One region of the Brevibacillus sp. NL20B1 genome, then DNA from elsewhere that is predicted to be linked to it. Evidence: riboswitches for the same ligand, from Rfam matches in the RefSeq annotation. Region 1 holds a riboswitch; the other holds the start of a gene.
What was found. A riboswitch is a leader RNA that binds a small molecule or an ion and turns the genes downstream of it on or off. The one in region 1 is predicted to bind thiamine pyrophosphate.

Region 1 (15,791 bases):
ACATCAGCAGATGGATGAGCGGGACGGGGCTGTATTCGGTCTGGTGGCCAAAATCGGGCCCCTCCAAATTGTACGAGACCCGGGCTGGGAGAAACGCTTCTGATTTGTCCGCTCCCCTCATATGTATAAAAGGGATGAACATGAAAATGTAAGAGGAGGAGTGGCCATCGATGATCTACGCGCAGCCGGGACAACCAGGGGCAAAGGTTTCGTTCAAAAAGCGGTACGAAAATTTTATCGGAGGGAAATGGGTTCCGCCGGTAAAAGGGGAGTACTTTGAAAATGTCACGCCCATAACGGGACGGGCATTTTGCGAAGTGCCGCGCTCCACGGCGGACGATATTGAATTGGCGCTGGATGCGGCTCATGAGGCAAAAGCAGCGTGGGGGCGCACATCACCGGCAGAGCGGGCGGCCCTCTTGAACAAAATCGCCGACCGCATGGAAGCCAATCTGGAAATGCTGGCCGTAGCGGAAACGTGGGACAACGGCAAGCCGATTCGCGAGGCGCTGGCAGCCGATCTGCCGCTGGCGATCGATCATTTCCGCTACTTTGCCGGCTGCATCCGGGCCCAGGAAGGAAGCATCAGCCAAATCGACGAGCACACGGTGGCCTACCATTTCCACGAGCCGCTCGGCGTCGTCGGTCAAATCATCCCGTGGAACTTTCCGCTGCTGATGGCCGTATGGAAACTGGCTCCGGCACTCGCCGCAGGCAACTGCGTCGTGTTGAAGCCGGCCGAACAGACGCCCGCGTCCGTTCTGGTCTTCCTCGAACTGGTGCAGGACCTCATTCCGCCCGGTGTCGTCAATGTGGTCAACGGCTTTGGACTGGAAGCCGGCAAACCGCTGGCCACCAGCAACCGGATCGCCAAAATTGCCTTTACAGGGGAGACGACGACCGGCCGCCTGATCATGCAGTACGCGTCGCAAAACATCATCCCGGTGACGCTGGAGTTGGGCGGCAAGTCGCCAAACATCTTCTTTGAGGACGTCTGCGCCAAGGATGACGCGTTTTTCAACAAAGCGGTGGAAGGATTCGTCATGTTTGCGCTCAATCAGGGCGAGGTCTGCACGTGCCCGTCACGCGCCTTTATCCAGGAGTCGATATACGACCGGTTCATGGAAAAAGCGCTGGCCCGCGTTGCGGCGATCAAGCAGGGCAACCCGCTCGACACAGAGACGATGATCGGTGCGCAGGCGTCGGCGGAACAATTGGAAAAAATCCTCTCCTACCTCGACATCGGCAGACAGGAAGGGGCTCAGTGTCTGATCGGCGGCGAGCGGAACATCCTTCCCGGCGAGCTGAAAGACGGGTACTACGTCAAGCCGACCGTGTTCAAAGGGCATAACAAGATGCGCATTTTCCAGGAAGAGATCTTCGGCCCGGTCGTCTCCGTGGCCACCTTCCGGAACCAGGAGGAAGCGCTGGAACTGGCCAACGACACGCTGTACGGGCTGGGGGCAGGCGTTTGGACCCGCGACGTGAATCTGGCGTACCGGATGGGGCGCGAGATCCAGGCCGGCCGCGTCTGGACCAACTGCTACCACGCCTATCCGGCGCATGCCGCGTTTGGCGGGTACAAGGTATCCGGCATTGGCCGCGAGACGCACAAGATGATGCTTGAGCACTATCAGCAGACGAAAAACCTGTTGGTCAGCTACAGCCCGGATGCGCTCGGATTGTTCTGAGCGAGACAAAGCCCCTGTAAAAGGAGGAAGCGCATGGGCACAGTGCCGAAAGTGCTGGCAACAGAAGCGGCGCTGCGGTTGATCGAGCGGCTGAAGGAGAGGTACGGACCGCTGTTGTTCCACCAGTCGGGCGGTTGCTGCGATGGCAGCTCGCCGATGTGCTATCCGCGCGGAGAATTTCTCATCGGGGAAAACGACGTGCTGTTGGGCGAGATCGGCGAGACGCCGTTTTACATGAGCGCCGCCCAGTACGAATACTGGAAGCACACGCAGCTCATCATCGACGTGGTGCCGGGGAGAGGGGGCATGTTCTCCCTGGAAGGGCCGGAGGGCGTCCGCTTTCTCACCCGCTCGCGGGTGTTTACCGACGAGGAGATCCGCACGTTAAAAGAATCTGGCGAGCTGTGACAAGCGGCGGCGCGGTAAACTTCCGAAGCAAGTAACAAAGCATCCCGGAGGATCATCTTCGGGATGCTTTTTTTGCGGCAAACGTGTGAGCGTTTGGGCGAGACAAACACCTATCTGCCTCGCATTGAATACATGGAAGAGAGAGACAAAACGCGAAGGAGGAGGCGCATGCAAATTCATGTGGTGCAGCCGGGACAGACACTGTCAGGCATCGCCCAGGCGTACGATTCGTCTGTCGAAGCGATCGCGCGGGCCAATGAGCTCCCTGATCCCGGCAGGCTTGTCGTCGGACAGGCGCTGGTGATCCCCATCCGGGGCAGCTATTACTGGGTGAGGCAGGGTGATACGCTGTACACCATTGGCCAGCGTTTTGGCATCAGTGCCGCGGAACTGGCCCGGGCCAATCAAATTTCACAATTCCGTCCCCTGCAGGTAGGGATGCGGTTGTTCATTCCGCCGCGCCCGCGACCGGCGGCTGACTTTAACGCCTATGCCGAGCCGCGGCGAACGGTGACCCCGGCATTGGAGGCAGACGTGCGCAGAGCGGCGCCGCATCTGACGTATCTGGCGCCGTTCAGCTTTCGGATCAGGCGGGACGGCACGCTGTCGCCCCCGCCGCTAAATGACTTTGCGCAGATTGCCCGGGAGAATCGGAACGTCCTGATGATGGTGGTCACCAATCTGGAGGGGGAACGGTTCAGTTCAGATCTGGGCAGCCTGGTGTTGAACGACATGTCAGTGCAAAACCGGCTGCTGGACAACATCATCAGTACATCGCAGCGGCTTGGTTTTGGCGACATACACTTCGACTTGGAAGCTCTGCCTGCTGCTGATCGGGACGCCTACGTCCGCTTTTTGCGACGCGCCCGCCAGCGGGCGAGCGCAGTGGGAAAAATGGTCTCCGCCGCCCTGGCACCCAAGACCAGAGCAGATCAGCCTGGTCTTTGGTACCCCGCCCACGACTACCGGGCAATCGGAGAAATCGTCGACTTTGTCGTGATCATGACGTACGAATGGGGATACAGCGGCGGTCCGCCCATGCCGGTTTCGCCCATTGGTCCCGTACGCCGGGTCCTGGAGTACGCCTTGACGGAAATGCCCGCCAACAAAATCTTGATGGGCCAGAATTTGTACGGGTACGACTGGAGGCTGCCCTTCCAGCCCGGCACGACCGCTCGCTCCCTCAGCCCGCAGGCGGCAATCGCGTTGGCACGGGAGCGGAACGTCAACATTCAGTACGATTATCAAGCGCAGGCGCCGTTTTTCGAGTACACGGACGACGATCAGAACCGCCATCGCGTCTGGTTCGAAGACGCCCGTTCGATCCAGGCCAAGTTCAACCTGGTCAAGGAACTGGGCCTGCGCGGCGTCAGCTACTGGAAATTGGGGCTGCCGTTTCCGCAAAACTGGCTGTTGATCGAAGACAATTTTCGCGTTCGCAAACGAGTGTGAAGACTACGCAGAAACAAAAGGCGTACCTCCGAACGGGGCGTACGCCTTTTTCTTCGCCTGCCACTCATGGTATGATGGTGCAAAACGGAAGAAGGAGAGGGCATATGGGAGAATGCAGACTGAATCACAGCGTGGAAGACGTGCGGGCGAAGCTGGCGGAGCAGACGCCCTACCTGCCCGAAGCGCTGGCAGCCCGTCTTGAGGAATTGCTCGCAACGCCGCTGTCCCAGGAGACGTTGAACGAACTGTTTCATTTGTTGAAAAAATACGATCTCGCTTCGCCGGAGGAACGAGCAGAACGGGAGCAAAAACTGGCGCGACTGGCCGGCTGAGCGACACGTACATACGGCAGTATCCGGACGAGGGAGACTTGCGTGAAGCGAAATGGATAAAACCTGCTGGAAGACAAAAATCGGCAGTAAGGAGCGGCTATGAACAACCGATTGTACTATGACGATCCGTATTTGCACACCTTTGAAGCAAGCGTGCTGAAATGGGGGACGGAACCCGACGGGACACCGTACGTGGTGCTGGACCGCACTGCCTTTTACCCGACAGGGGGAGGGCAGCCCTGCGATTTGGGCGAGCTGGGCGGCATCCGCGTCATCGACGTGGTGGAAGTGGACGGTGACATCCGCCACCGCTTGGAAGCTCCGCTGCCCCAGGAGCGGCAGCAGATTGCGGGCCAAATCGATTGGCCCAGGCGGTTTGATCACATGCAGCAGCACGCCGGGCAGCACATCCTCTCGGCGTCGTTTGTCGAGGTACTGGGGGCAGAGACCGTCGCCTTTCACCTCGGCAGGGATTACGTCACCATTGATGTCCGGTTGGATGAGCTGTCCATTCAGCAGGCGGAGCAGGTAGAAGCCCTGGCCAACCGCATCGTGCTGGAAAACCGGCCCATCGAGGCACGGTTTGTCACGGACGCTGAACTGGCCCTCATGCCTCTTTGCAAACAGCCAACCGTCAGCGAAAACATTCGTGTGGTAATTATCCCGGACTTTGACTACAACCCCTGCGGCGGCACCCATCCGGCTCGGACCGGCGAAGTGGGGCCGATTAAAATCATCGGGTGGGAGCGGCACCGCGGCAACATCCGGGTCACGTTCCTCTGCGGTTGGCGGGCTCTCGCCGACTATTCCCGCAAGCATCTGCTGCTGCGTGAGTTGACCCGCACGCTGAGTGCCGGCGAGCCGGAGTTGGCCGAGCAGGTACAGCGGCTGGTGACAGAACGGGAGCAGCTGAAAGCGGCGCTGGAGGAAAAAGAAACACAATTGCTCGAAGGAGAAGCGCAGTCTCTGCTGGCGCAGGCGGTACCGCTGTCTGACGTACGGCTGGTGAAGGCCGTGTGGGCTGGCCGGAGCATGCAGCAGCTGCAGCAGCTCGCCAAACTGGTAACGGCACAGGCAGCGGACGCGGTCTGTCTGTTCGCGGCCGAGGGAGACAAGCTGCAGATTCTGTTCGCTCGCGGCGAGCAGGTGGCGCTGCCGATGAACCAGTTGCTCAAGGATACGCTGCCCTTGATCGACGGCAAAGGAGGCGGCAATCCTGCGCTGGCCCAGGGAGGGGGCGCGCCGATTCTTCCTGCGGAAGCGGTGCTGGCACACGCCTGCCGGCTGCTGGAAGAATCGATCAGGGTATAACAGGACTGACGCTTTTTCAAGAAAGGAGAGATAGACATGTCGCTGTGGCAAACGGGAGATTTGGTACGCGTCTCCTACAGAACGGGCGAATACGTGACGGAAGTGTTGGAAAATCACGGGGACAAACTGCTGGTCAAGGTGCTTGCGGTATTGAAATACCCGACGCAGGGCGACCTGCACAACCCATACGAGGTGGATGTGCCGCTGTTTCATCAGCGTCCCGCGCTGTCTTATCAGGAAAAGATCATGGTGCCCAGTCAGACCGTGATCCGTTACGGTGGAGCGGTGCCCGACTACAAGGAATCGGTTCAGACCGCTTTGGAGCGGGAGATGGACAAACTGCGCAAAATGGTCACGTGGGCCCAGCGCTGTCTCGACGAGTTGGAGGCACTGCGCAAGGAGACCTTTACAAACTAAGGGCAGCGTGCTACTGTAGTAGTCGAGCAAGCAAAACTGCATAGCGCAAATACCAAACGGGGGCCGAGCATAGTCGGCTGAGATTGTAACGAATGTGTTACTGACCGTTGAACCTGACCTGGGTCATGCCAGCGGAGGAAGAGGTATCGGCTGCATTAACGCACTGTCGTGATTTCGTGCCGCGACACGCGGACCGAAGTGCGATCACTGCACATGCATAACCAAAACCATCCGTGGCGGATGGTTTTTTTGTTTGCCGTCCGCCCGACATCGGTGCAAACGGCTTCTTCTGTCTGGACTTCGGTCAGGCAGGGAAGCCGTTTTTTTATCGGCTGGAAGACGACAAGCGGCCGGCCATTCCCGACGGCGCTGACGAAAGGAGGGGGACCATGCTGGTACAGTTGAACGGCAAACGCGTGGAGCTGGACGACGAGGTTAATACTGTCAGAGCCCTGCTAATGTCCTACCAACTGCAGGAAAAGATCGTGGTCGTGGAGCGCAACGGCGAGATTGTCGACCGCGCCCGTTATGAAACCACGCCAGTCGCAGACGGCGATCGAATCGAAATCGTTCACTTTGTCGGAGGAGGCTGACAAGATGGATACATTGAAAATTGGACCGTATGAGTTTCGTTCCCGCCTCTTGCTGGGAACCGGTAAATTTCCCGATTTGGACACGCAGACCCAGGCGGTGGCAGTATCGGAAGCGGAGATCCTTACCTTTGCCGTGCGCCGGCTCAATTTGGAAGATCCGCACGCGCCCAACTTTTTGGAACGGTTGGATTTGAAAAAATTCACCCTGCTGCCAAACACGGCAGGCGCTTACACGGCCGAGGAGGCGGTGCGGATCGCCCGGCTGGCCAAGGCGTCGGGGCTGTGCGACATGATCAAGGTGGAAGTGATCGGCGATCCCAAGACGCTTCTGCCTGATCCGATCGGCACCTTGGAGGCATCCCGCATCCTGGTGCAAGAAGGCTTCATCGTATTGACCTACACCAACGATGACCCGATTCTCGCCAAGCGGCTGCAGGAAGTGGGTGTGCACGCAGTCATGCCGGGAGCGTCTCCGATCGGTTCCGGCCAAGGGATTCTCAATGAGCACAACCTGCGCTTCATCATCGAAGACGCCAAGGTTCCGGTTATCGTGGACGCGGGCATCGGGTCTCCGGCCGACTGCGCCAAGGCGATGGAGTTGGGTGCGGACGGCGTCCTGCTGAACACGGCCGTGGCGCTGGCAGACAACCCGGTGCTGATGGCCGAAGCGATGAAATTGGCCGTGGAGGCGGGGCGCAAGGGTTTCCTCGCCGGGCGCATCCCGAAAAAGCGTTACGCCTCGGCCAGCAGTCCGACAGAAGGGATGATTGAATAACGTGGAACGCGTCACGGCAGCTATAGCCGAGCGGAGAGAAGAGTTGTTTGCCCTGCTGGCCGAACTCGTCGCTCATCCCACGGTCAGCCCGCCTGCCCGCAACAGCGGCGGCGCGCAGAGCCTGATCGCCCGAAAACTGGACGAGCTGGGCTTTGAGGTAGATCGCTGGCCGGTCTTTCCCGGCGATGACAACGTGGTGGGCCGCCTGCGGGGCACTGCGCCGGAGCGGGCGCACAGCCTGATCATCAACGGACATATAGACGTGGCGGAAGTGGGCGACGACAGCGGCTGGACCTATCCGCCGTTTACGCTTACCCGGGGCCGGGACGGACGCCTGTACGGACGCGGCGTCGCCGACATGAAAGGCGGGCTGGCAGCCAGCCTGTTTGCCATCCGGATGCTGCGCGAGCACGGAATCGAGCTGAAAGGCGACCTGATTTTTCAATCGGTGATCGGCGAAGAAGCGGGGGAAGCAGGCACTCTCTCCGCCATCGAACGGGGCTATTCCGCCGACTACGCCGTCGTGGTGGACACCAGCCACCTGCACATGCAGGGACAGGGCGGTGTGATTACCGGCTGGATCACGGTAGAAAGCCCCGTCACCCTGCACGACGGGATGCGGGCAAAAACCATCCATGCCGGCGGACGCGTGCACGGTGCCTCCGCGATCGAAAAGATGATGAAGATCATCGCCTCGCTGCAGGAGCTGGAACGCCACTGGGCAGTGATGAAGTCGTACCCGGGATTTTCGCCGGGCAGCAACACGATCAACCCCGCGGTCATCGAGGGCGGTCGGCATGCGGCATTTATCGCCGACCGCTGCGCGCTGTGGATCACCGTCCATTTTTACCCCAACGAATCGCATGAAGCGATCATTCAAGAAATCGAAGCCCATGTGCAGGCGGCGGCTGCGGCTGACCCGTGGCTGCGGGACCACCCGCCCACATTCCGGTGGGGAGGACGGTCGATGATCGAAGAGCGGGGCGAGATTTTCCCCTCGCTGGAATTGGATCAAAACCATCCGGCGCTGTCCAGACTGAAGCAGGCCTATCAGGCGGTGATGCAGCGTACACCTGTGGTGGACATGTCCGGAACGGTAACGGACGCAGGCTGGTTTGCCCACGCCGGCATTCCGGCGGTGATCTTCGGACCCGGCGAGCTGTCCCAGGCCCATGCCGTTGACGAGTCGATCGATCCAGACGAACTGGTCCGCTTTGCGCAAATCATGGCCCGGTTTCTCGCAGACTGGTGCAACACGGAAAAGGAGTGAATGTCCTCGTGGCCACTTTTACAGAGCGCCTGTTGAATCGCGTCGCTCCGATTTGGGAGCGTTCGCATCGTCATCCGTTCGTAACCGGCTTGGGCGACGGCAGTCTGCCGGTTGAATCGTTCCGGTTTTACCTGAAGCAGGATTACGTCTACCTGATCGACTACGCCAAACTGTTCGCAATCGCCAGTACCAAGGCAGACGATCTGGCCACCAGCGCCAGATTTGCCGCCCTGCAGGAGTCGACGCTTCATTACGAGATGGAACTGCACCGGCAGTACGCTGCCCGCTTCGGGATTTCCCGCGAAGAACTGGAGGCGACCGAGCCGTCATTTGTCATGCTGGCCTACACCAGCTACATGCTGAAAGTAGCCCACCAAGGCACGCTCGCCGAACTGGTCAGCGCCGTTCTTCCCTGCACGTGGAGCTATTGGGAGATCGGCAAGCAACTGGCGCAGGTGGACGGCGCACTGGATCATCCGCTCTACGGTGAGTGGGTGCGCACCTACAGCTCCGACGAGTTCGGCCAACATGCACAGTGGCTGATCGGACTGATGGATCAACTGGCGGAAGGCAAAAGTGAACGGGAGCTGAACCGTCTGGAAGAGCATTTTCTCAATACCTCGAGCATGGAGTATCTGTTTTGGGATATGGCATACCGGAGGGAAATGTGGCCGTGCGAGAAAAACTAGCCTTCGCCGGCGTCCGATTCTCCTACGGGGAGAAGGCCATTCTCGACGGATTTCAGCTTGCGGTCGGACGCGGCGAACTGGTCAGCCTGATCGGGCCGAGCGGGATTGGCAAAAGCACGCTGTTTCAGCTGGCGGCAGGCCTTCTGGAGCCGCAACACGGCGAGATCAGGCTGGACGGGGAACCGGCAGCCCGGCGGCTGGGGCAGGTCGCCTATATGCCGCAGCGTGATCTGCTGATGCCGTGGCGGACAGTCGTGGAAAACGCCGCGCTGCCGTTGGAGATTCAGGGCATGCCGCGCAGGGAGGCACAGGCCCGGGTAAGGCAGGAGCTGCCACGCTTCGGTTTGGACGGCTGGGCGGATGCTTATCCGGCGCAGCTCTCCGGCGGCATGCGGCAGCGGGTATCGTTTTTGCGCGCGCTGATGACGGGCAGCGACCTCTTGCTCCTGGACGAGCCGTTCAGCGCTTTGGACGGCATCACCCGGATGGAGATGCAGGAGTGGCTGCTTACGATGTGGCAGCAGACGGGTTGCACGATGTTGTTGATCACCCACGACATCGACGAGGCGATCCTGCTGGCGGACCGAATCGTCGTGCTGCTTGGCAGCCCGATCAGCAGTCCGGTGGAACTGGACGTCCCGGTGCCGCGGCCGCGCTCGCTGGCGAGCCGCAGTCATCCGGCGTTTCAGGCGCTGCGCGGGCAGATTTGGGAGCTGTTGCGGCAATCGGCCACGGCACAGCCGGTCGGGAGGTATGCGTGATGAAGACGGTTCACCAGGGTATCTGGTTTGGCCTCTCGTTCGTGCTGCTCTTGGCCGGCTGGGAAGCGGTCTGCCGCCTGTTTGCCATCCCGCCGTTTATCCTTCCGCCGCCAAGTGCCGTGCTGCTGGCCGTATGGGATTTGCGCGAGCAGCTGTTCGGCCTGCACCTGTGGGCAACGCTGCGGGAAGTGCTGTTGGGGTTGTCGGCGTCGATCGTGTTTGGCATTGCGCTCGCCCTGATGATGAGTCTCAGCCGCCCGGTGGAACGGCTGGTCTATCCCTATATCGTGATTTCACAGACGATTCCCATCATCGCCCTGTCGCCTGTCTTCATCCTCTGGTTTGGCTACGAACTGTCGGGAAAAATCGCTGTGACGATCCTGTTCACGTTTTTTCCCATCGTCGTCAGCACCTATGATGGTCTGCGCGCGGCCGACCCGGAGATGGTCAACCTGCTGAGGACGATGGGGGCGTCGCGCTGGCAGATTTTTTCCAAACTGCAGCTTCCGGCCAGCCTGCCGCATTTTTTCAGCGGTCTGAAGGTAGCGGCCACGTACAGCGTAGGAGGGGCGACCATCGGCGAGTGGCTGGGCGCGAGCGAGGGATTGGGCTATTTCGGCCGGCGCGCATCGGGCAATTTTCAGGCACCCGCCCTGTTTGCCTCCGTGCTGCTGCTCTCTGCGCTCGGCATGCTGCTCTTCTGGCTGGCCGGCACGATTGAACGGCGGTTTGCACCACATGCGCGCACAAACACACGGAAACAGATGAAAACACAGTAAGGAGAATATTGAGCCATGAAACGTTATTCCAGATGGGCCAAGACATTGATGAGCTTGTCGCTGGCGGCCGGGCTGGCGGCGTGCGGCAGCCCGGCAGGAAGCGAGACGGCACCGCAAGCCAATCAGCCGGCGGCGGGCACAGGCGAGCCGACCGAACTGACCATCGCGCTCGACTGGTATCCAAACGCCGTGCACTCGTTCCTCTACGCGGCAGAAGAACAGGGTTATTTTCGTGAGGAAAACCTGAACGTCCACCTGCAAATGCCATCGGACACCAACGACCCGCTGAAAATGGTGGCGGTCGGCAAGGTGGACTTGGCCATCAGCTACCAGCCGCAGGTGGTGCAGGCTCGTTCCGAAGACATTCCGGTCGTCTCCATCGCGGCGCTCGTGCGCGAGCCGCTGAACGTGATCATGACGCGCAAGGACAGCGGTTTGGACACGCCGGAAAAGCTGGTTGGCAAAAACATTGGCTATCCGTCCATTCCGCTGGACGAGTCGATCGTCCGCACTGTGCTGAAGCATACGGGCGCGGACGATTCCAAGCTCAGTTTTACCAACATCGGCTTTGACATCATCCCGGCGCTCACAGCGAAACAAGTGGATGCGGTAGTGGGCGGCTATATCAACCACGAACAGTTGATCCTGGAGAAAAATGGCGTGCCCGTCAACGTTATCAAGCCCAGCGACTACGGCGTTCCTTCCTACTATGAGCTGGTTATAGCCACCAGCGACGAGACCTTGGGCAAAAAGCAGCAGGCGCTGGAGGCGTTCCTGCGGGCGGCTGCCAAAGGACAGGAATACGTGAAGAACCACAAGGCGGAAGCGCTCCAGCTCCTCTTGGACAAACAGGCCAAAGAGTTCCCGCTGGATCAAGATGTGGAAACAAAGAGCCTGGACATCTTGCTGCCGCTGATGGACGCGGGCGACCAGCCGTTCGGCACCCAGACGGCCGAATCCTATCAGAAGCTGATCGACTGGATGAAACAAGAGAAGCTGATCACAAACGACGTCAAGGTGGACGACGTCATGCGCAATCTGTTGAAGTAGTTGAAGATAACGAACAAGCCCAAACGTTCAACACGCGTTTGGGCTTGCTTTTATCCTGCACACCCCCTTTCCTTTTTGCTGACAATGGTCTTATAATGGAAAGGGGAAATCAGGACAAGGAGACGTTTTGATGAACGACAATCGCGAAGATCGCTACAATAAGCTGATTATCTGGACGTTTGTCGGCAGTGTGTTGATTTGTACGCTGTCCGTCGCCATTTACATGTACATGATCATGTTTTGAATAAACGGGAACAACAATGAAGCCACTGACGCCGGTCAGTGGCTTTTTTTGGACGACGAGGCTGCTGAACGGACATCCTGGTAATGCGCTTTTAGTCGGCGGACTGTACCGTACCAGTTGAAAGAGGAGCGGACCCTCGTCCTGCCGTTGGCAATCAGCCGTCTGCGCAGTGCCGGATTGTTGCGGATGCGGGCGATGGCGCGGGCAAAAGCGGCCGGGCTGTTGGCCTGGTTGACCAGCAGGCCGCTGTGTCCGTGTATGACAACTTCCCGTATCCCGCCGCGATTGGAAGCCACAACGGGGATGCCGGATGCCATCGCTTCGGTGTTGACGGTGGCCAGGCCTTCGCGAAACAGGGTGGGGCAGACAAAGACATCTCCGAGTTGGAACATCTGGTGCACCCGGGAAGGCGGCACGTAGCCCGTGAAGCGGACAGGGACGCGCAGGCGCTTGGACAGATTGCGAACGTACCGCATGTATGGCGTCTGCCGCCTCACGCCTGGCCAGGAGGCGCCGACAGCCACCAGGCGGATGTTGGGTATGCGCCGTTTCAACTGAGCGACGGAGCGGATCAGGGTATGCAGTCCCTTGCCTCTGACGATTCGTCCGACGAACAGAACATTGAAACTCCCGGCCAATCCCATGCGTCTCCGCAGACGCAGTTTCGCCGCGGCCGGCCACGGACGGAATTTTACCGCGTCCACTCCGGGAATCGCGGTGCGGAATTTGTGGGCGTGGGCGGGATAGCGCCGTTTCATCGTGTTGGTGACAAACGACGATACGGACGTGATGCCGTTCACCTGACGGAGGATCGCATTGGCCTGCGGCAGGGTCAAGCGAGACATGAATGTAAGCGAGTGGAGCGACAGAATGATCGGCGTATGGGGGAACGCCTGTCGCACAAACGGAACAAATCGCGGCCGATTCTCAATCTGGATGATGTCAAACGACTGTCCCGCCACTTTGCGCAGCGCGGCGCGCAGGTAGGCGAACGGCCTGCTGCTGGGGACGCGGATCACCTGAAGGTTGCCGTCGACGTACCGGCTGACGCTCGGCAAGCGGGGATGGCTGCGGCTGAGCAGCACGACCTTTTCGCTTTGCGCCATGCGCTTGAAAATGTTGTACGTGACGGATTCGACGGAGCCGCCTTTGATCGGGGGGACCGGCAGTTGCTCTGGACAAACAACCAGGATGCGCACCTCTTCACCCCTCCACGTGTACGTTTGTTGAGTTAATGCCTGTATATCCTATGTCGGGACGAGGTGTGAACTCCTAGACAACTACCTGTTTTCAAAAAATAGGCCGCCCATGCCACACGGGGGATACAATGCTGCAAGAGAAACTGCCCCTTTGTTGCCGGTATGATATTTCGGAAAATTTTGCAAAATGGTATTATGGTACATAGGTCTGCTAGATTTTTCAATCTGGCACTACACTAGGAGAAGGAGGGTATTATGAATCAGTTACACAAACGCATAGGGATGTGGCTGCTGACGCTGCTGTTGCTGCTGAATGTTGCGGCGGTACCGGCCCTTGCCCAAAAGGCAGCAACCGCAGCCGACCCGCTGACAGCCCACATCGACAAGCTGCTGGCCGATCTGGCCCGTGATGAGAACAGCATCGGTCTTCACGCCGGCATCGCCGTATACGATTTGCACGAAAAGGCGTATCTGTACCGGCACAACGCCCACCGAACGTACGTGCCCGCGTCCAACCTGAAGCTCTTTACCTCTGTCGCGGCGCTGGACAGACTGGGCCCCGATTACCAATGGAAGACGGAGGTGTACGCTGCGGGCAAGCTGCTGCCAAGCGGCGTGCTCAATGGCGACCTGATCCTAAAGGGGTATGGGAACCCCGGGCTGTCCGTCGAAGACTTGCAGCGTATCGCGGCCGCGCTGAAGGAGAAGGGGCTGACCCAGATAAACGGCGATCTTTTGGTAGACGACAGCTATTTCGATGACACCCGCCTCGGCATCGGCTGGATGTGGGATGACGAGCCATACGGCTACAGTGCCCAAATAAGCGCACTAGCGGTACATAAGAACAGCATCACTGTAACAGTCACGCCGGCGAAACAAGCGGGAGAGGCACCGACGTTGACGATGGAGCCGGACACATCCTACATCCGGTTGGTAAACAACCTGAAAACGGTCGAAGGCACCACAAGCGACATCAGTGTAGAGCGGCCGCGCGGCACAAATACGGTCGTCTTTTCCGGAATGATCGGCATTCAGGCCAAGCCCTACCAGGAAGACGTGACGATGGAAGACCCCGCCCTGTTTGTTGCCGATGTGTGGAAGCGGCAGTTGGCTGCCGCCGGGATCAAACTGCGTCCCCAGGCGAAAACGGCCAAAACCACGGTCACTACGGGCGTCGCGCTCTACACCCACCTGTCCAAACCGCTGTCCGAGCTGCTCGTGGAACTGAACAAGGAGAGCGACAACTTCTACGCCGAGATGTTTTTGAAGACGCTTGGGGCGACGCAAAAAGGAGAGGGCAGCAGCAAAGCGGGGAGCGAAGTGGTCGCCGACGTGCTGAAGCGGGCAGGTATAGACGCCGGTTATCAACAGGTGGACGGTTCCGGCCTGTCTCGCTTCAACTGGATCACCGCCGAGCAGATGGTCAAACTGCTCGCCTTCGTGCAGGAGCAGGAGTATCGGGATGCGCTGGAAACGTCCCTGCCGATCGCCGGTGTGGACGGCACCTTGAAAAACCGTCTGCAGGGAACCCCGGCGGAGCGGAACGTCATCGCCAAGACCGGCTCGATGGGCGGCGTAAACAGCCTGTCCGGCTACGCCACAGCCAAAAACGGCCACAAGCTGGCGTTTTCCATCCTGATCAATGGCATCTACAAATCAAAGTACGCCCGCGATCTGCAGGACCAGCTCGCGATCCTGCTGACCCAGTACCCGGAGCTTGCCCACCCGGACAAATACGAGGCGCAGGAGCCCGCCACCTACAAGCTCTCTGCGCTGTTGGACCCGATCCTCGACGCTGCCGACCAGTCCGGTATCACCACCGGCGTGATCGTCAAGTCGCTGGACGATAAAGGAGACGACGCTGTCTGGTACGAGCGCAACGCGGATACGTTGATGACACCGGCCTCCAATTTGAAACTGCTGACATCAGCGGCGAGTCTCCTCCAGTTGGGGAGTGGGTATACATTTAAAACGGAGCTGTATGGATCGGCGCCCTTGCCGAAAAACGGCGTGCTGAACGGCGATCTGTATGTCAAGGGCTACGGCGATCCCACCTTGCACACGGAGGACCGTCTGAAGGTGCAGGAAGGCGTTTCCGTCGAAGAAATCGCAGGCTGGCTGAAAGCGCAGGGCATCAAGCGGATTAATGGCAATCTGGTGCTGGACGACAGCTATTTTGATGACCAGCGGCTCGGCCTCGGCTGGGCCTGGGACGACGAGAGCTACTACTACAATCCGCTGATCGGCGCGCTGTCCCTCAACCGCGGCACGGTCATGGTGGAGTACCAGCCGGGTGCGAAAGCGGGAGAAGCGGTTCAGGTAAATCTGCTGCCCAAGACCGCGTACGTCAAGATCATCAACGAAGCGAAAACGGTCTCAGCCGGTGAGGAAAACACCTTTGCCATCACGCGCGAACGTGGAACGAACACGATTCACGTCACCGGAAACCTGCCGCTGGGAACGGCAGGCGACTACGAACGGGTACCGGTGGAAGAGCCTGCCTTGTACTTCGGCACAGTCCTGCGGGAGGTGCTGGAAAAGGAAGGAATCACCTTCGCCGGCAGCGGCAAGGTATTAGCAGGAACTGTTCCCGCTCAGGCGGTCAAGTGGACGGAGTTTGCGTCGCAGCCGCTGCGGGAGATTGTCTCCTATCTCAACAAGAAAAGCGACAACTTCTACGCCGAGATGCTGTTAAAAACACTGGGTGCGGTCAAAGGGGAGGAGGGCAGCGCTGTAGCCGGTGTGAAGGTCGTGAGTGATACTGTTCAATCGCTTGGAGGCCGCACCAATTTTGACATGGTGGACGGCTCCGGTCTGACC
Region 2 (15,791 bases), on a different contig from region 1:
GTTCAGGCGTTGGGTGTATTTGCCGCGCTGGTGTATGTGCTTGTCGCTTCGTACGTCATTCTCGCCATCATGAAGAAAACGATGGGACTTCGCGTAACCGAAGAAGAAGAGGTGATGGGCCTTGACCTTAGCGAACACGGGGGATACGGATATCCCGAACTGCTGCAATCGGAACGCCCTTACGTTTCCGCCCCACAAAGGCGATCCACTCATTCTCTCACTTGAGGATTGTCACCGCATCGCGGACGCCGGTTCGTTTCAGGAACTGCTCTCCCTGCGCCGGGAGCTCTTGAACCTGTCCCGGTTGGAAGGGATGAATCGGGCCGGGGAAATGGCACCGTACGCCGTGACTGTCAATCTGATCCACGACAAGGTGATCCGCCAGGGCGTGCTGCTCGCCGTGCGCCACCTGGCGAAAATGGGCGTAGGCACGCCGCCCGTCCCGTTCGCCTTTCTCCAGTTTGGCAGCGGCGGGCGAAGCGAACAGGCCGTCATCAGCGATCAGGACAACGGACTTGTCTACCGGATTCTTGACGGCATGGACAAACGGGAGATGGAGCGTGTGGAAAACTACTTTCACCTGCTGGGGGCTGCCATCGTGCAGGGCTTGGAACAAGTAGGCTATCCGCCCTGCCGGGGCAACGTCACCTGCGTGTCGGCCCGCTGGCGCGGCAGCACGGACCAATGGATGGAGCGCCTCGCCGCCTGGGCTGCCGATCCGGTGTGGGAGCACGCCCGCTATCTCCTGTTGGTGGGCGACGCCCGCATCCTCTGGGGGGAGCCGGATGTGGTCGCCCCGCTGATCAAGCAGTACCGGAGGCTGCTCGCCCACAACCCGATTCTGATCGGCAGGCTTGTGAGCAACACCCGCTTCCACCGGATTCCGCTCACGTGGCTGGGCCGGATCGCTCCGGACATCACCGGCCGCTACCAGGGCGCGATCAACCTAAAATACGGCGTGTATCTGCCGATCGTCAACGTCGTCCGCCACTTCGCCCTGGCTCACGGCATTCACGCCGCCTCCACGCTGGAGCGGCTGGCTGCCCTGCGGGAAGCAGGCATCTGGCCGGTGGCGTTTTGCCGGGAGGTGGAGCACCACTTCCGGCTGCTGCTGGGCCTTAGGCTGATCGCTCCGCTGCACTGGCGGGACGGCACCTACGCCAGCAACAGCTACGTCAAACTGTCGGAGTTGTCGTCGGATACGCTCTCAATGCTGCGCGAGGCAATGAAGCTGGCGCTGCGGTTGCAGAAATGGACAAAAAAAATGCTGGCCGCGTACCCGGAATAGGGAGGTGCCGGCATGCACACCAGAGACCTGTGGGAACGCTTGCGGCAGATGAGCCGGGCCGCTGAGACAGTTCGAATGCCGTCAGCGGACCGGGACCTTGGCAATCCGGGGCTAATCGCCTTTCTCCGCTCGCTGCGGCGCGAACGAAAGGAAGCGGAGGGCCGGCTGCCGCTCGCCGATTTGGAAGTGGTCGTCGTCGATCTGGAGACGACTGGCTTTTCCCCTGACCGCGGTGACACCATCCTCTCCATCGGTGCCGTGGCGATGCGGGGAGACCAACTGCTTTTGGGAGAATCGTTTTACAGCCTGGTCGACCCCGGCCGGCCGATTCCTCCCCACATCGCCTCCCTTACCGGGATACGCGACGAGATGGTTCGCACCGCGCCCGATCCGGCTGCCGCGCTCCAGCGCTTTTTCCAGTTTGTCGGCGACCGGCCGCTGGTCGCCCACCACTCCCGCCACGAGCGGCAGTTTTTTCGGGCGGCGTTATGGAAACATGGCCGCCGGCGGTTTACGCATCGGCTGCTGGACACCATGCTGTTGGTCCGCGTGTCGGGCGAGGTGATCGGCAACAGCTCGCTGGACGCCCTGTGCGCCGCCCACGGCATTCACATCTCCCGCCGTCACCACGCCTACTGCGATGCCGTCGCCGCCGCCTCGCTCTGGGGGATCTACCTGAGAAAGGCGATTGAGCAGGGATATACCGATTTGGGGGAGATCTACGAGGAACTCAGATAAAAAGGCTGTCCGTCAGTCTTGTCGGACAGCCTTCCGTCATGGTTCTTCCACAAATACCTCGTCGCCTTCCGACACCCGCCCCTGGGTGACGACGGACGCGTACACGCCGAAGTGGTTGCGGTGCCGCTTTACCACCGTTTTCAGCACAGCCGGATGCAGCTCCAGCGTATCCGGGTCGATGTTGATGGAGATGCAGCGTTCGCAAGGCTTGTTCACCTGCAGTTCCACGTCATTGATGCGCAGCCGCCTGCCCAGCCAGGCATCCTCGGCAAACGGCGTGTCCTCATCCAGCACGACTACAAAATTGGCCCGAAAGCGGCGAGGGTCCAGACTCTCCCGGCCAATCAGGCGGGCGATCTCCCGCAGCGAGGCATCGGTCACCAGCAGGATGTGATCTTCCCAGTTTTCTCCGCCTTCACGCGGTGTGCTGCGCACAGCAGTCACCGGCCGTCCCGTCGTCTCAGCCACCCTGGCGAACAGCGTCTCCTCCCAGCCGTACACGGTACCGTCCGGCGCGGTCACGCGCACCTCCGGATAGGCGTCCTCGCCGCTCTCCGCTGCCAGCCGGGCGGTGAAGCCCAAGACGCCCGGAACTGCATCCGCACTGAGATACTTGCCGTTCCTGTCCCGGAAGTAATAGCCCCGGTCGCCGTACACGCCAAATGCGTCCACGCGGCACGTCGTCAGCCGCTCGCCGCCCATAGCCTTGACGGGATGACGAAAAATCGCCGCAAGCGTCCCCGCTTTTTTCATCCCAGCCGCCTCCTCCGCCTGTTTTCCAGCGTTTCTCTATCCCGTAATGAACGAATTGCGCACCCGGCTCCAAAACGTGAGCCGCTTGTAGCGGGCAAACTTCACTTTGTCCACGCCGACGCGGCAGGTGATGGAGCACACGTCCTGCCAGACTGCCTGCTCCCGGTCCAACCCGATCATGATCTGTGGATTCATCACGATCAGTTCGACCTCGTGGTGCTTGGGCAGCACCAGCGAGCTGTTGATCGTCCGGTAGGCCTGATTGTTGATCGATGCGATCTCCGAGAGCTGAATCGCTTCGATGGAAGGATGGACGAGCGCTCCGTTCACCGCTTTGTTGTACGCCGTGCTTCCAGACGGGGAAGAGACGATCAGGCCGTCTCCGCGAAACGTCTCAAACTCGTCGCCGTTTATGTACACACAGGCCACCAGCGTGGACAGGGACGCATTGCGGATCACCAGTTCGTTGAGCGCCCATTTGTGAATGATGCGGCCGTCGCGGGTCAGAATGCGGCACGAAACGGTGGGGTATTCGGCGACAAACGGCTTCGTCTGCTCTTTGAGAGCCTGTACGAACGCATCCAGCTCGTTTGGCCGCCAGTCCGCGTAAAAGCCCAAATGGCCGGTGTGGATGCCGACGTATGTCGGTTCAAAGCCGTATTGATGCACCGCTTCCAACAGCGTTCCGTCCCCGCCGATGGAGAGCACGAGATCAGGCGTCTCGCCCTCTTCCCGGACAAAGCAGTACGGGCTGTCCTCGCCCAGCAGTTTTTCCTTCAGCTCCCGTTCTACCTCCCGGGAGTAGTCGTCATTCCGCAGTACGGTGGCAATTTTCATGGTGGTCTACCCTCACTTTACGCACATACATGCCTGCTATTCACAATGTTACAGGAACACTCCGGTGGCCGGGATGCCGACGCGGGCTACCAGCGCTCCGCCGCAAAACGGCCGGAGCGAAACTCCTCCAGCCGCCGCCTCGTCGCAGGCGACAACTGCTCCGGCAATTCTGACCAAGCAAAAAAGCGCATATCCGCCACTTCCGGGTCAGACTTTGGCCGTTCATGCTGGCGGTACCGGGTGACGTGGAACAGCGCGATGTGATCCCGCTTCCCTTCCCGCTCGCTGTAGTAGAGGTGGCAGATCCTCATCTCGCTCGCCTCTATGCCGCACTCTTCCCACAGCTCACGCCGGGCCGCCTCCAAAAACGTCTCTCCCTTTTTCACTCCTCCGCCCGGCAAATACCATCCGCTCACATACGTGTGGCGCACCAGCAGCACGCCTTTTTCATCGTCCGTGACAATCAGCCGGACACCCAGCGTCAGCGGCCTGCGGATACGCCAATACAGTTTGAGCAGCGGGTAGTACCAGGCCATCGTTTTCCACTCCCTGTGATTCCATTCCTGTTGCTACCATTCTACACTACCGCGAAATCCACCGCCATAGCAGGCACACGGCAGGTCAGCGCAGTGCCAGATGGCAGAATCAGGAATTGCAATCCGGTGTTATTCGCAAAAAACGGGCCCTATTCTGGGCCCGTTAATGCTAGGCAAACCGTTTTTCCAACTCCCGGACAATCGCCTCCGCCTTGCGCATCCAGACCTGTTCCACAGGTGCGTCCTTGTCCACCGGCTCCTGAAACTGGTTCATGGCAGCCGAGGCGACAGGCGAGTAATATCCGATGTCTTCCTCCACACCGGTCTGGTAGACGTGTTTCAGCACAAACGGCGTCCCCAGTTCCAACCAGGCGTCCGGGCTGTCCAGTTCCCCTTCCATGACCGTCACCGGCAGCCGCAGATACACCATCCCCTGATCGTCCAGCTTGCGGTCAAAATACCCCCGGTGGTAATCCCAGTTGGCCAGGGTAAAGCCGTCCGGTTCGAGCGATTCGCGAAAGAATCCAAACGTGCCTCTCGTACCCGCCAAACTGCTTTCAATCGGTTGCATCTCCATCCCTGCCTTTTTCGGATTCTACCCGGTAGTGTGCGACAAACGGCGCGGTTGTACTCAAACATCGGTGAAAATGGAAAAAGCCTCCCGCCGGATACAGCCCGGCAGAGGCTTCGTGCTGGTGTTATGGTCAAATGAGGGAAATCGACAGCAGGGTAAACAGCGCCAGAGGAATCACCTTGCGGCGGCAACGGCGCTTTTTCTTCTTGTGAACAGGCACTCTGAACACGCCGAACGGAACAGGGTAGAAGTATGGATAGCTGGGGTATGGGTATGGACTGAAATCAGTATACGGGCTTACCTGGGAATACGGGTTGCCGTACAAATTGATGTTGTTTTGCAGCGTGACGTTGCCCTGGGGTCCAGCGGTTTCGTAGGGACTGACCGCTTCGTACGGACTTACCATTTCGGCAGGTTGTTCAAACGGTGCGGTTTGCTCGTAGGGGCTCACCACTCCCTCAGATTTGCCGGACGGACCGGCTGACTCAAAGGGACTCACCATCCCGTACGGACTCTCAGCGGGGCCGGTCTCGTAGGGACTTACCATCCCGTACGGACTGACGTTGGGCCCCACCTCGTAGGGACTTACCATCCCGTACGGACTGACGTCAGGCCCCATCTCGTATGGGCTTACCATCCCATATGGACTGACATTCGGCCCCACCTCGTAGGGACTCACCATCCCGTACGGACTGACGCCGGGCCCCATCTCGTAGGGACTTACCATCCCGTACGGACTGACGTTGGGACCTGTCGTACCGTATGGACTGACGGCACTCTCCCGAGGCGGACATCCGTCTTGCGGTCGTGATTTTTGCGGATACCGGCTGGAGACCGGCTCCACAGCTCCCATAACATCGGCCGGCCCCTCATCGTTTTCCTCAATTTCCACGTAGACGTGGAAATCGTCAACATCGAGAATTTTGCCCTCGTACACGCGGCCGTCCATCGCTTCGATCCGTACCTTTTGCCGCGCGTGCTTCTTGCAAATCTCCTGCACGGTTTCACGCATATCCTTTAACATGCTGACCGCCGCCGGTTCAGCCTGAAACAGTTGTTTTTGCGACGACTCCATGAAAACTCCTCCCCTTTTGTCGTTTCTGTATTACGATATACGCCTGCGTGTGGGGAGGTGTCTATTTTTCCAGGCAAGTCTAGCCCATTTTGCGGCCTTGTGACACGACACTCGTAAAGCGTTCGGGCAAAAACGGTTCCAGCCGTTCTGTCCGTCCCTGTTCCAGATAATCCGCCATCAGCTTGGCTGTGATCGGAGAAAGCAGAATGCCGTTGCGAAAGTGTCCGCCGGCGAGCGACAATCCCGACCATCCCGGCACCGGCCCCAACAATGGTTTGCCGTCGGCGGTAGCCGGGCGCAGTCCCGCCCATGCTTCCAAAAACGGGGCCGATGAGAGCGCCGGCACATACGGCATCACGCCGTTCAGCACGCCGGTCAAGCCTTCCAGCGTGACCTCCCGCTGGAAGCCGGCCTCGTCTTCCGTAGCGCCGAGGACGATTTTGCCGTCCCGTTTGGGCGTGATATAGCCCGTGCTGCCAAAAATCACTGTCTGCAGCGGAATCCCCGCCGAGTCGACCGCTGCGATCTGTCCACGCACCGGGAGAACGGGAATGGACAGCCCCAGCCAGCCCATCGCGATGCCGGCCCACGCCCCGGAGGCGATAATGGTTTCGTCGGCAAAGAGCGATCCCGCAGTCGTCTCGACGCCCACCACCCGGCTTCCTTCCGCGACGAAGCCCGTCACCACGCAGCCGGAAAGCAGCGTCACGCCCCGCCGCTTGCACGCCGTCACCAGTGCCTGCAGCAGCATCCGGTTGTTGACATGCCCTTCGGATGGCGAGTGGATCGCCGCGATCGCCCGATCCGTCAACAGCGGTTCAACGTCGCGGATGGCCGCTCCGGTCAGCCAGCGGACATCGTAACCGCTCTCCCGCTGCCAGGTGAACTTTGCGCGCAACTGCTCCGCTTCCTCTTCCGTCAACGCCACGGTCAACAGCCCGTCGATGCAAAGCTGCACATCTCTGCCCGCCTCTGCTTCCAGCTCCGCCGCCCATTCCGGGTAGAGGCGAAGCGACTCGATGCCCAAATCAAGCAGCGGGCCTGGCTGGGAAAATTCCTTGAGCGGAGCCAGCATGCCGGCCGCTGCGGAAGACGCCTGGCCGCCCCACGCCCCCTGCTCTGCCACCGTGACGGACAACCCGCGCCGCGACAGCTCGTAAGCCAAACTTAATCCGATGATGCCTCCGCCTACAATCAAACAATTCGTCATGGTTCTTCCTCTCCTCGATGGAACTGCGCCCCGCCCTGCTCAAGCGGCGAAGCCTGGGTAAACGCGCTGTTCTCCTGCCACCCCGCTGATGCCGCCCCACCGGACGAAAGCATGCAAAAAGCCCACCTTCCCCGGCAGGAAAGGTGGGCCGATGCACATCCGCAAACACAGACAGCTCTTTTGCTTGCAACCACTTCCCTGCGCCAGCATGATCTGGATCAGGTGCAAAGGGTCGACGGTCATCGCTTCCGTCCTCTCAGCCCTGCGTGATGGACTCCCCCAGTAGCTTTCCGTTATGTCGTTTACACCCTTCAGTATAGACTTGCGGCCGCTCCCTGGCAAGAGCGCGGCGCTCAGTCCTCGTCTTTCACATCGTAGCTTTCAGGAATGGGCTCGTTTCGGGTCGCCTCCTCCCATTCCCTCAGTTTGCGGATCTGTTCCAGATGATGTTGAAACTGGTCCTTGTTGATCAGGTATTCTTCGCCGTTGTGAACGGCACGGATGCGTCCCTCGCGGATTTTTTCCAGAATAAACGTCTCCGGCAGTTCCAGGTAGGCAGCGGTCTCGGACACAGTCAGGTACGTCTTATTGCTTTCCACGCAGTCTCGCTTCCAGTGCTGCTTTTTGCTGTTCATACCCCGGTTTGCCCAGCAGGGCGAACATGTTCGCCTTGTAGGCTTCCACTCCGGGTTGGTCAAACGGGTTGACCCCGAGCAGATATCCGCTAATGCCGCATGCCTTTTCAAAGAAGTAGATCAGCTCACCGAGATGGTAGGCCGTCGCTTCCGGAATTTCCACCACGAGGTTGGGCACGCCGCCGTCCACATGGGCCAGGAGCGTTCCTTCAAACGCTTTTTTGTTGACGAAGTCCATGCCCTTGCCTGCGAGAAAATTCAACCCGTCGAGATCGTCCGGATCTTCGCTGATCGTAACGTCCACCGCCGGCTTGGACACAGCCACCACTGTTTCAAACAGGTGGCGCATGCCGTCCTGGATGTATTGTCCCAGCGAGTGCAGATCGGCGGAGAACTCGGCAGATGCAGGAAAAATCCCCTTGCCGTCCTTGCCCTCCGACTCGCCGAACAGCTGCTTCCACCACTCGGCAAAATAGCGGAACTGCGGCTCGTAGCTGACCAGCAGCTCGACGGTTTTGCCTTTGCGGTAGAGCGCGTTGCGGACAGCCGCGTACTGGTAGCACGGATTGTCTTCCAGAACAGGCGTCAGGTAACGCTCGCGGGCAGCAGCAGCGCCCTGCATCAGTGCATCGATATCGGCGCCGCTCACGGCAATCGGCAAAAGACCTACTGCAGTCAGCACGGAGTAGCGTCCGCCGACGTCGTCGGGGATGACGAACGTTTCGTACCCTTCCTCGTCAGCCAGCCGTTTCAACGCGCCTTTCGCCTTGTCCGTAGTCGCGTAGATGCGTTTTTTCGCTTCCTCACGTCCGTATTTTTTCTCCAACCAGGCGCGGAACAGACGAAACGCGATGGCCGGTTCCGTCGTGGTGCCCGATTTGGAGATGACATTAATGGACACGTCTTTCCCTTCGAGAACATCCATCAGATGGGAGACGTAGACCGGGCTGATATTGTTGCCGACGAAGTAAATCTCCGGCGTGCGCCGTTTGGACTTGGGCAGCAGGTTGTAAAAGTGGTGGCCCAGCACATCCACGACGGCTTTGGCCCCCAGGTACGAACCGCCGATCCCGATGACCAGCAGCACATCAGACTCCGCTTGAATTTTCGCGGCTGCCTGTTTGATCCGTTCATATTCATCCTTGTCATAGTGAATGGGCAAATCGACCCAGCCGAGAAAATCACTGCCAGCCCCCGTCTTGTTGTGCAACAACTCGTGTGCCTGTTTGATTGCAGGGGCAAGCTGTGTCCATTCGTGCGGCCGGACAAAGCCCAGAGCATTCGAGCAGTCGAAACGAAGAACTTGGTTCATGGTTCCCTCCATAAAAAGACATGTTTGTATCTGTTTCTCATCTTATCATGTTTACCTTTGAGCCGGCAGAGAAAGAAGTCGGATCTGTCCTGCGGCGAAGAAATCTGCCGCATAATTGTGAACATTTTGTGAACGATTCCAACCCAATTGTTACCTTTTCCCTTCAGCCGCGTAAAACCATTCGAATCTTATCATTTGAATCTTATATCATGATGGATCAAGGAGACAGGATCGTATGAAAAAACGCTGGTGGATCGTCGGCTCCGTCGCTGTCGTACTGGGCGTGGGAGCCGCAAGCATGGCCCTGTTGGGCTCACCGCAGGGAGCAGGAATGCCTGTAAGCGTGGGAAAGGTCACCACGGCCGCGCTGGAGACCAAGGTACTCACCTCCGGGATCGTCACTGTCGCAGACAAGCAACGGGTATACGCCAATGTCAGCGGAATCCTGCGCGAGTTTGCCGTGAAGGAGGGGGATGTCGTCAAAAAGGGACAGGTCATCGGCAAGATCGACACGTCTGACGTGGAAAGCCGGATCATGGAGATCGACGCGCAGATCGAACTGGCCCGGGCCAACCTGTCCAAGGCACAGGCCGGCAGCGAACCGGAAGAACTGGCGCAGGAGCGGGAGCGCGTCGCCCAGGCGGAGCGGGATTACGACAATGCCAAACGGGAGTACGAGCGCATCCGGCAGCTGCATGAGTCAGGCGCCACTACCCAGCAGGAGCTGGACAAGGCGAAGGCGCAGCTGGACTCGGCGCTGTCTCAACTCAACGTGACCAGGCAGCAGTACGCGCTGAAACAAAAAGGGCCGCGCAAGGAAGAGATCGCCTCCCTGCAGGCACAGATCAACTCCCGCCTGGCGGAGAAGGCCCTGTTGGAAAAAGAACGCGTGCAAAGCGTGCTGGTCGCCCCGACCGACGGCACAGTCATCGACCGGGCCGCAGAAAACAGCCAATACGTGAACAAGGGAACGGAAATCCTGACGATCGCCAATCTGAACCACCTGTTGATCGAAGCGGACATCAACGAGTCCGACGTCAGCAAGATCAAACTCGGGCAGACTGCGGTGATCGAAGGCAGCGCGCTGGGCAAGCAAAGGCTGAACGCCAAGGTGATCCGCATCTCCCCGATCGCCGTCACGACGCCAAACAGCTCGGGACAAGGAGAAAAGACCCGGGTAAAAGTGACGCTGGAACCAAGCGGAGACTTGTCCGCCTTGAAACCTGGCTTTCACGTCGACATCGACATATCCGTGCAAAAGATCGACAACGCCCGGCAGGTGCCGATCGAAGCGGTGCAGCAGGAAGCGGACGGCAGCACGTTTGTCTGGGTGGCGGAAAACGGCGCGGCGAAAAAGCGGAAAGTGACCGTGGGCGTGGAAAACGAGCTGTTCGCTGAGATCACGTCGGGATTGAAAGGGGACGAACAAGTGATTCTCGGTCCGTTTGACACCCTCCAGGAGAACGCACCGGTCCTCCCATCCGAGGAACCGCAGAATTCGGGCATCTAACCTGTTCGGAAGAAAGGAGGTCGACCGATGCTGCACGTCGAAGGCCTGACAAAATCGTACAAGACGGGCGAGTCGGTACTGCCCATCCTGAAAGGTGTCTCGCTCACCGTGGAAAAAGGGGAATTCGTCGCCATCATGGGGCCGTCCGGCTCCGGCAAATCGACATTCATGAACATGCTCGGCTGCCTCGACAGACCTGATTCCGGCACCTACACGCTGGACGGGATTGAAGTCAGCAAACTGTCCGACAAGCAGCTCGCGCAGGTGCGCAATCAAAAAATCGGCTTCGTCTTTCAATCCTTTAATCTCCTGCCCCGTTCCACGGCGCTGCACAACGTGGAACTGCCGATGATGTACGCCGGTGTAGGACGGTCGGAACGGCGAAAACGGGCACTGGAAGCGCTGGAGCGGGTCGGACTGGCTGAACGCGTCCACCACAAGCCGACACAGCTCTCCGGGGGGCAGCGGCAGCGCGTGGCCATTGCCCGCGCGCTGGTAAATCGGCCGTCCATCCTGTTGGCTGACGAGCCGACCGGCAACCTGGACAGCCGCTCCGGCACCGAAATCATGGCCATGTTTCAGGAACTGCACAGCCAGGGCGTCACCATCATCCTGGTTACGCACGAGCCGGACATCGCCCAGCACGCGGAACGCATCGTCACATTCAAGGACGGCGTCATCATCCGCGACGAACGGGTGGAAAACCGGCTGATTGCCGTTCCGTCCGACGAGGTGATCACGACATGAACGTCTGGGAAAGTTTTCGCACCGCCCTGGAAGGCATTTGGGCAAACAAGATGCGCTCCGGCTTGACTATGCTGGGGATCGTGATCGGGATTACTTCAGTGATCGCCGTCACCGCCCTGGGGGAAGGCGGACAGAAAGCCATCATCAGCGAGATGGAGAAATTCGGTCAAAACTCGTTCAACGTCTTTGTTGATTACAACAGCAAGCAAGAGCATGCGCCGGAAGACCTTACGGTAGAGGACGCCGACGTGCTGAGCAAAATCAGTCCCAACATCGAACACATCGTGCCGATGAACCAATCCATGGCAATGCTCAAGGGACCAAAAAAGGAAGAGCGCGTCAACCTGTATGCCACGACGGCCGATTTTCCCAAGGTGCAGCCGACCATTAAAGTGTCCAAAGGACGTTTTTTCAGCGCCGCCGATGACAAGGAACTGCGGGCGGTGATCGTTCTGGAGGAAGAACTGGCACAGAAGCTGTTCGGCCAGATGAACCCGTTGGGCCAGCGCGTCCGCATGGGCAGCACCTCGCTGGTGGTGATCGGCACGTTCAAGGAAGACAAGTTTCGCTTTGACGTGGAGCAGTCCTACAGCGCCTACCTGCCCATCCGGTTTGACCAGAGCCGCTACGAAGAGCCATGGGTCAGCTACCTGATCGGCAAGGCCACCGACAAGGAGTCGGTCAATGCCGCCATGCAGCAGGCGATCCAGTACCTGAGCCGCAAGCACCAGAAAGAAAGCCACTACCGGGCCGTGAGCATGCAGCAGCAGGTCAGCCAGTTCAACCAGGTGACCGGCATACTGACGACGGTGTTCAGCGTGATCGCGGGCATTTCGCTGGTCGTCGGCGGCGTGGGCGTCATGAACATCATGCTCGTCTCCGTCACCGAGCGGACCCGCGAGATTGGCATTCGCAAAGCGCTGGGAGCGCGACGAAGTGACATTCTCGTCCAGTTTCTGATCGAGTCGGTGATCGTCTGCCTGATTGGCGGGCTGATCGGCGTCCTGTTCGGTCTTGGCACCGCCGCGCTGATTTCCTACTTTGCCAAACTGCCGCCGCTCATGTCCTGGAACAGCGTGTTGATCGCCTTTGCCTTTTCCAGCGCGATCGGCATCTTCTTTGGCCTCTACCCGGCCAACAAGGCCGCCAAGCTGGACCCGATCGAGGCGCTGCGATACGAATAACGACGCCTTCGCGGGGCACTTTCGCCCAACCGCACGGAAGCGTCCGCCTGCCTGATGGACATATCCCGAATCGAACGCAAAAAAAGCACCTGTAAGCGCTGAAGTGCACTCCATATTGCAGACTGATCAGATCAGCATGTCTCGCCGCCGCACGAAGAACGTCTTCAGCTCAACAAAAAAGCAAACGCCTGCAGCGTACAGGCGTCAGCTTGCTGCCCAACGGCAGGGCGTTTCTTCATGTCTGCATCTATGGGAGTTTGACCATAGCGCTTGCAGGTGCTTTTTCAATAGAGCGCCGGAGTGTCCGTGACCAGTTTCAGGAGAAAAAAGAGCGTTATCCCCACGCTGGCCACCGTCCACCAGAGCCATTTGCTTTCGGGCTTGCCCTCCTTGTATATGCCGATCAGCCGCCAAGTGCCTACCGCCACGCAGAAGATGCTGACAAACAGCAGGATTGTCCCCATGGGGCTCCCCCCTTCCCTTCTTATAGCTATATGGGAAAGGCGGGGAAAAAATCCCTGTACGCCTATCTGTCCTTTTTCCCCAGTCGGGACAAGATTTCGCGTCCCCGCTCCTTGAGTGATTCATCCTTGAGTGTGAGCTGCCGCTTTTTCATCAGGCCGTTTTTCGACGTGTCCGGCCGCTGCCTCCGTCCGTCCGCGCCCGCCGTCAATTGTACTTGCCTCCGCCTTTTTTCTCATACTCTTCCAGCAGTTCGGCAAAGCTCTTGTTGCGCTCCCGCTCTTCCTGCTCCCGCCGTCTGCGCTCCGCTGCTTCCTGTTCTTCCCGCTCGCGGGCCGCTTTTACCTCCCGCTCCAGCATTTTCAGCTTGTCTAACGCTTCCTGGCTCAGCATCTCTTTCAGGTTCAGACCCGTTTTCACCTCCGCGGCAGCCGGTTGTGCCGTCGGCCGCTGCGGTTGGCGCCGCTGTTTCTTCGCCATGGTCCATTCTCTCCTTTCACCGTTTGCTTGTTCATCATTACTGCTGCTTCCGGTCATACTAACACCAAGCGACACAAGAGGAGGGCAGATGATGGTACGCAATAAGGAAAAAGATTTCGGCAAGTCCCCCGGAATCAGCAGGCCGAAAGCCCAGTCCGAAGCGATCCGCTCTGACGGCTCCATCAATAGTGAACCACAAGAGCGGCTAAAAGAAAACCGGTAAGAGCAACAGGCGCAAAACCTTCGCCCGGAGGAGATGCTCACGATGGACCGCAAGCAAAAGACGGAACAAAAGACGGAAGTGAATAAAGACGTCTCGATCGATGGCACGCTTCCCCATCAGATTAACGCACCTGATTTTAAAAACTCGACCCGCTCCATGCAAAAACCGTTCGTCAACGAACACGGCGTCGTGATCGGCGACAGCTTTTACAATTCACCCGAATCGCCGCTCAACCAGTGGAGCACAGAGACAGACCCGTTCGTCATGGCCGGCGACAAATGGGTTCACCCGACCAATGACATCGGCTGGAATACGACGGAAAACAAGGAGCTGCTGGAAGACAAGCCGCCCAAAGGAGTGCCGTTCATGCACCCGACTCACGACGTCAGCATGGGCAAGGATTGACGAGAACATGCGCCGCTGTGCCATCAGCGGCGCTTTTTCCCGTATATGGTACAATAGATGGACATGATCTGTGAGAGAGGAGTTCCATCATGAGCATCCACGTGACCATCGAACCGGCGTTTGCCCAGGCCTACCAGCGATACGCTGGATTCCGCCCCGGCGACACGCTGCGCTTGTACGTCCGCACGGGCGGTCCCGGCACCGGCGGCCTGTTTTATGCGATTGAAAAAGACGAGGAGCAGCCGGGCGACGCAATCTTTGAGGTGGAGGGTATGCGCTTTGTCATTCGCCCGAACGACTTCTGGTACTTTGACGGCGCCGAACTGCGCTACAACGCCTTGTACGGGGAATACGGCTTTACCTTTCACAATCCGCGGCTGGACACATAGACACTTCAGCAGCCGCCCGACCGGGCCCGAGATCAGCCGCCCCCTTGCCGGGAAACTTTTCCCGCCGTTGTACGTATACCGAATAGAGTCTAGCATTACCGTTCGGGAGGAACTGGCATGAACAAAACCAGGTCAGCTCTGGTAATCCTTGGCGTTTTTCTGCTGACCAAACTGAAATGGGTTGTAGGACTGTTAAAATTTTCAAAGTTCGGCACGACGCTGCTGTCGATGCTCATCAGCCTGTGGGTGTACGCCTGGATGTACGGGTGGAAATTCGCAGCGGCTCTCGTCTATTTGATATTTGTCCATGAAATGGGGCACGTCATCGCTGCCAAACGCAAGGGGATCAAGGTATCGCCTGCGGTGTTCATTCCCTTTGCCGGCGCGTTTATTGCGATAAAGGACCAGCCGCGTGACGCCGCCACTGAAGCGTATTTGGCATACGGCGGACCGCTGGCTGGCATGCTTGCCTTTTTGCCTGCCCTTCCCCTTTATTGGTGGACGCATGATCCGTTCTGGGTGCTGGTCATCTATCTCGGTGCGTTGCTCAACCTGTTTAACCTGCTGCCCGTATCGCCGCTGGACGGCGGACGGGTCGTCTCTGTGCTGTCCACCAAAATCTGGTTGATCGGCCTGCTGGCGCTGGGGTTCATGATGTTTGTCAGCCCCAGCCCGATGATCGTCATCATTTTTATCTTCGGAGCGATGACCTGGTGGAGCCGTGCGCGGGAAGGGTACCGGCAGCGCGTGCTGCGTTATGAAAAGGAAAAGCTGGAAGGCGTACTGCAGGAGATTGCCCACTGGCCGCAGCTCGACTCGTCGATTGAGACCCGGGAACGGCTCAGCGCCGAAAAACAGAAGGCTTTTGCCATCCCGGTTCCCAAAGGGTTCGCTATCCCGTTTTTGCAGGATGACAAACGTTTTGTCCGCGAACGCATCGCCATGGACAAAGAGTATGCGGATCGGATCTGGGAATTGTTCCGGAAGTGGGAGCACGAACCGGTGCTGTTTGTAGACGGTGATCCGTCCCGTCCCGCTCCCTCTCCGCTGCTCACCGAAGCAGAACAGACCACCCGCCAACAGCTGGCCCGGGTGGAGGAGCAGCTGCACCGTCTGACCACGTATTACGAGGCACCTGCCTCCACCAAGTGGAAAGTGCTGGTCGCCTATCTCGCCCTGGCCGGCGTACTCTCCGCCTTTTTCGTCTACGGCCAGCACCTGCTGGGCGTGCGCTGACAAGCTGCTTTTTTCCGTACAGGCCTCTGCGGTCGGTTGCGGGAGCAAAAACGGGTGAGACGGCCACCTTACCGCTGTTTTTTCCGGACAGCGGGTCCCCAGGGGGCGGAATGACGGTTTTTCGGCTTTGTGCATCAGGGTTCCAATTTTGTAACATAAAAGTATACATCAAAATATTCCAGAGAGGATGACTGTTT

Region 2: it holds a riboswitch for thiamine pyrophosphate, as region 1 does, so the genes downstream of both, thiO (glycine oxidase ThiO) here and thiS (sulfur carrier protein ThiS) in region 1, are expected to answer to the same signal.

The regions. Positions count from the first base shown of each region.
Region 1 covers NZ_JAGTPT010000002.1:8,688-24,478, forward strand. The annotation lists gene adh (aldehyde dehydrogenase) at 171-1,691, shown strand; gene KDN35_RS01805 (DUF779 domain-containing protein) at 1,725-2,099, shown strand; gene KDN35_RS01810 (glycoside hydrolase family 18 protein) at 2,268-3,551, shown strand; gene KDN35_RS01815 (50S ribosomal protein L7ae) at 3,656-3,883, shown strand; gene KDN35_RS01820 (alanyl-tRNA editing protein) at 3,983-5,194, shown strand; gene kapB (kinase-associated lipoprotein KapB) at 5,231-5,611, shown strand; TPP riboswitch at 5,658-5,768, shown strand; gene thiS (sulfur carrier protein ThiS) at 6,001-6,204, shown strand; gene KDN35_RS01835 (thiazole synthase) at 6,209-6,979, shown strand; gene KDN35_RS01840 (acetylornithine deacetylase) at 6,981-8,249, shown strand; gene tenA (thiaminase II) at 8,258-8,938, shown strand; gene KDN35_RS01850 (ABC transporter ATP-binding protein) at 8,923-9,699, shown strand; gene KDN35_RS01855 (ABC transporter permease) at 9,699-10,478, shown strand; gene KDN35_RS01860 (ABC transporter substrate-binding protein) at 10,494-11,528, shown strand; gene KDN35_RS01865 (glycosyltransferase family 4 protein) at 11,808-12,971, opposite strand; gene dacB (D-alanyl-D-alanine carboxypeptidase/D-alanyl-D-alanine endopeptidase) at 13,227-15,791, shown strand, end outside.
Region 2 covers NZ_JAGTPT010000012.1:9,138-24,928, reverse strand. The annotation lists gene KDN35_RS10040 (ammonium transporter) at 1-225, shown strand, start outside; gene KDN35_RS10035 (DUF294 nucleotidyltransferase-like domain-containing protein) at 122-1,288, shown strand; gene KDN35_RS10030 (exonuclease domain-containing protein) at 1,301-2,026, shown strand; gene KDN35_RS10025 (MOSC domain-containing protein) at 2,063-2,779, opposite strand; gene KDN35_RS10020 (NAD kinase) at 2,816-3,616, opposite strand; gene KDN35_RS10015 (NUDIX domain-containing protein) at 3,703-4,152, opposite strand; gene KDN35_RS10010 (YugN family protein) at 4,322-4,723, opposite strand; gene KDN35_RS10005 (S1 domain-containing protein) at 4,857-5,801, opposite strand; gene thiO (glycine oxidase ThiO) at 5,881-7,011, opposite strand; TPP riboswitch at 7,190-7,302, opposite strand; gene KDN35_RS09995 (excisionase family DNA-binding protein) at 7,365-7,646, opposite strand; gene KDN35_RS09990 (glucose-6-phosphate isomerase) at 7,597-8,958, opposite strand; gene KDN35_RS09985 (efflux RND transporter periplasmic adaptor subunit) at 9,194-10,468, shown strand; gene KDN35_RS09980 (ABC transporter ATP-binding protein) at 10,496-11,215, shown strand; gene KDN35_RS09975 (ABC transporter permease) at 11,212-12,399, shown strand; gene KDN35_RS09970 (hypothetical protein) at 12,684-12,863, opposite strand; gene KDN35_RS09965 (hypothetical protein) at 12,926-13,072, opposite strand; gene KDN35_RS09960 (DUF3886 domain-containing protein) at 13,069-13,341, opposite strand; gene sspK (small acid-soluble spore protein K) at 13,433-13,564, shown strand; gene KDN35_RS09950 (DUF3905 domain-containing protein) at 13,607-13,969, shown strand; gene KDN35_RS09945 (iron-sulfur cluster biosynthesis family protein) at 14,059-14,358, shown strand; gene KDN35_RS09940 (site-2 protease family protein) at 14,476-15,594, shown strand.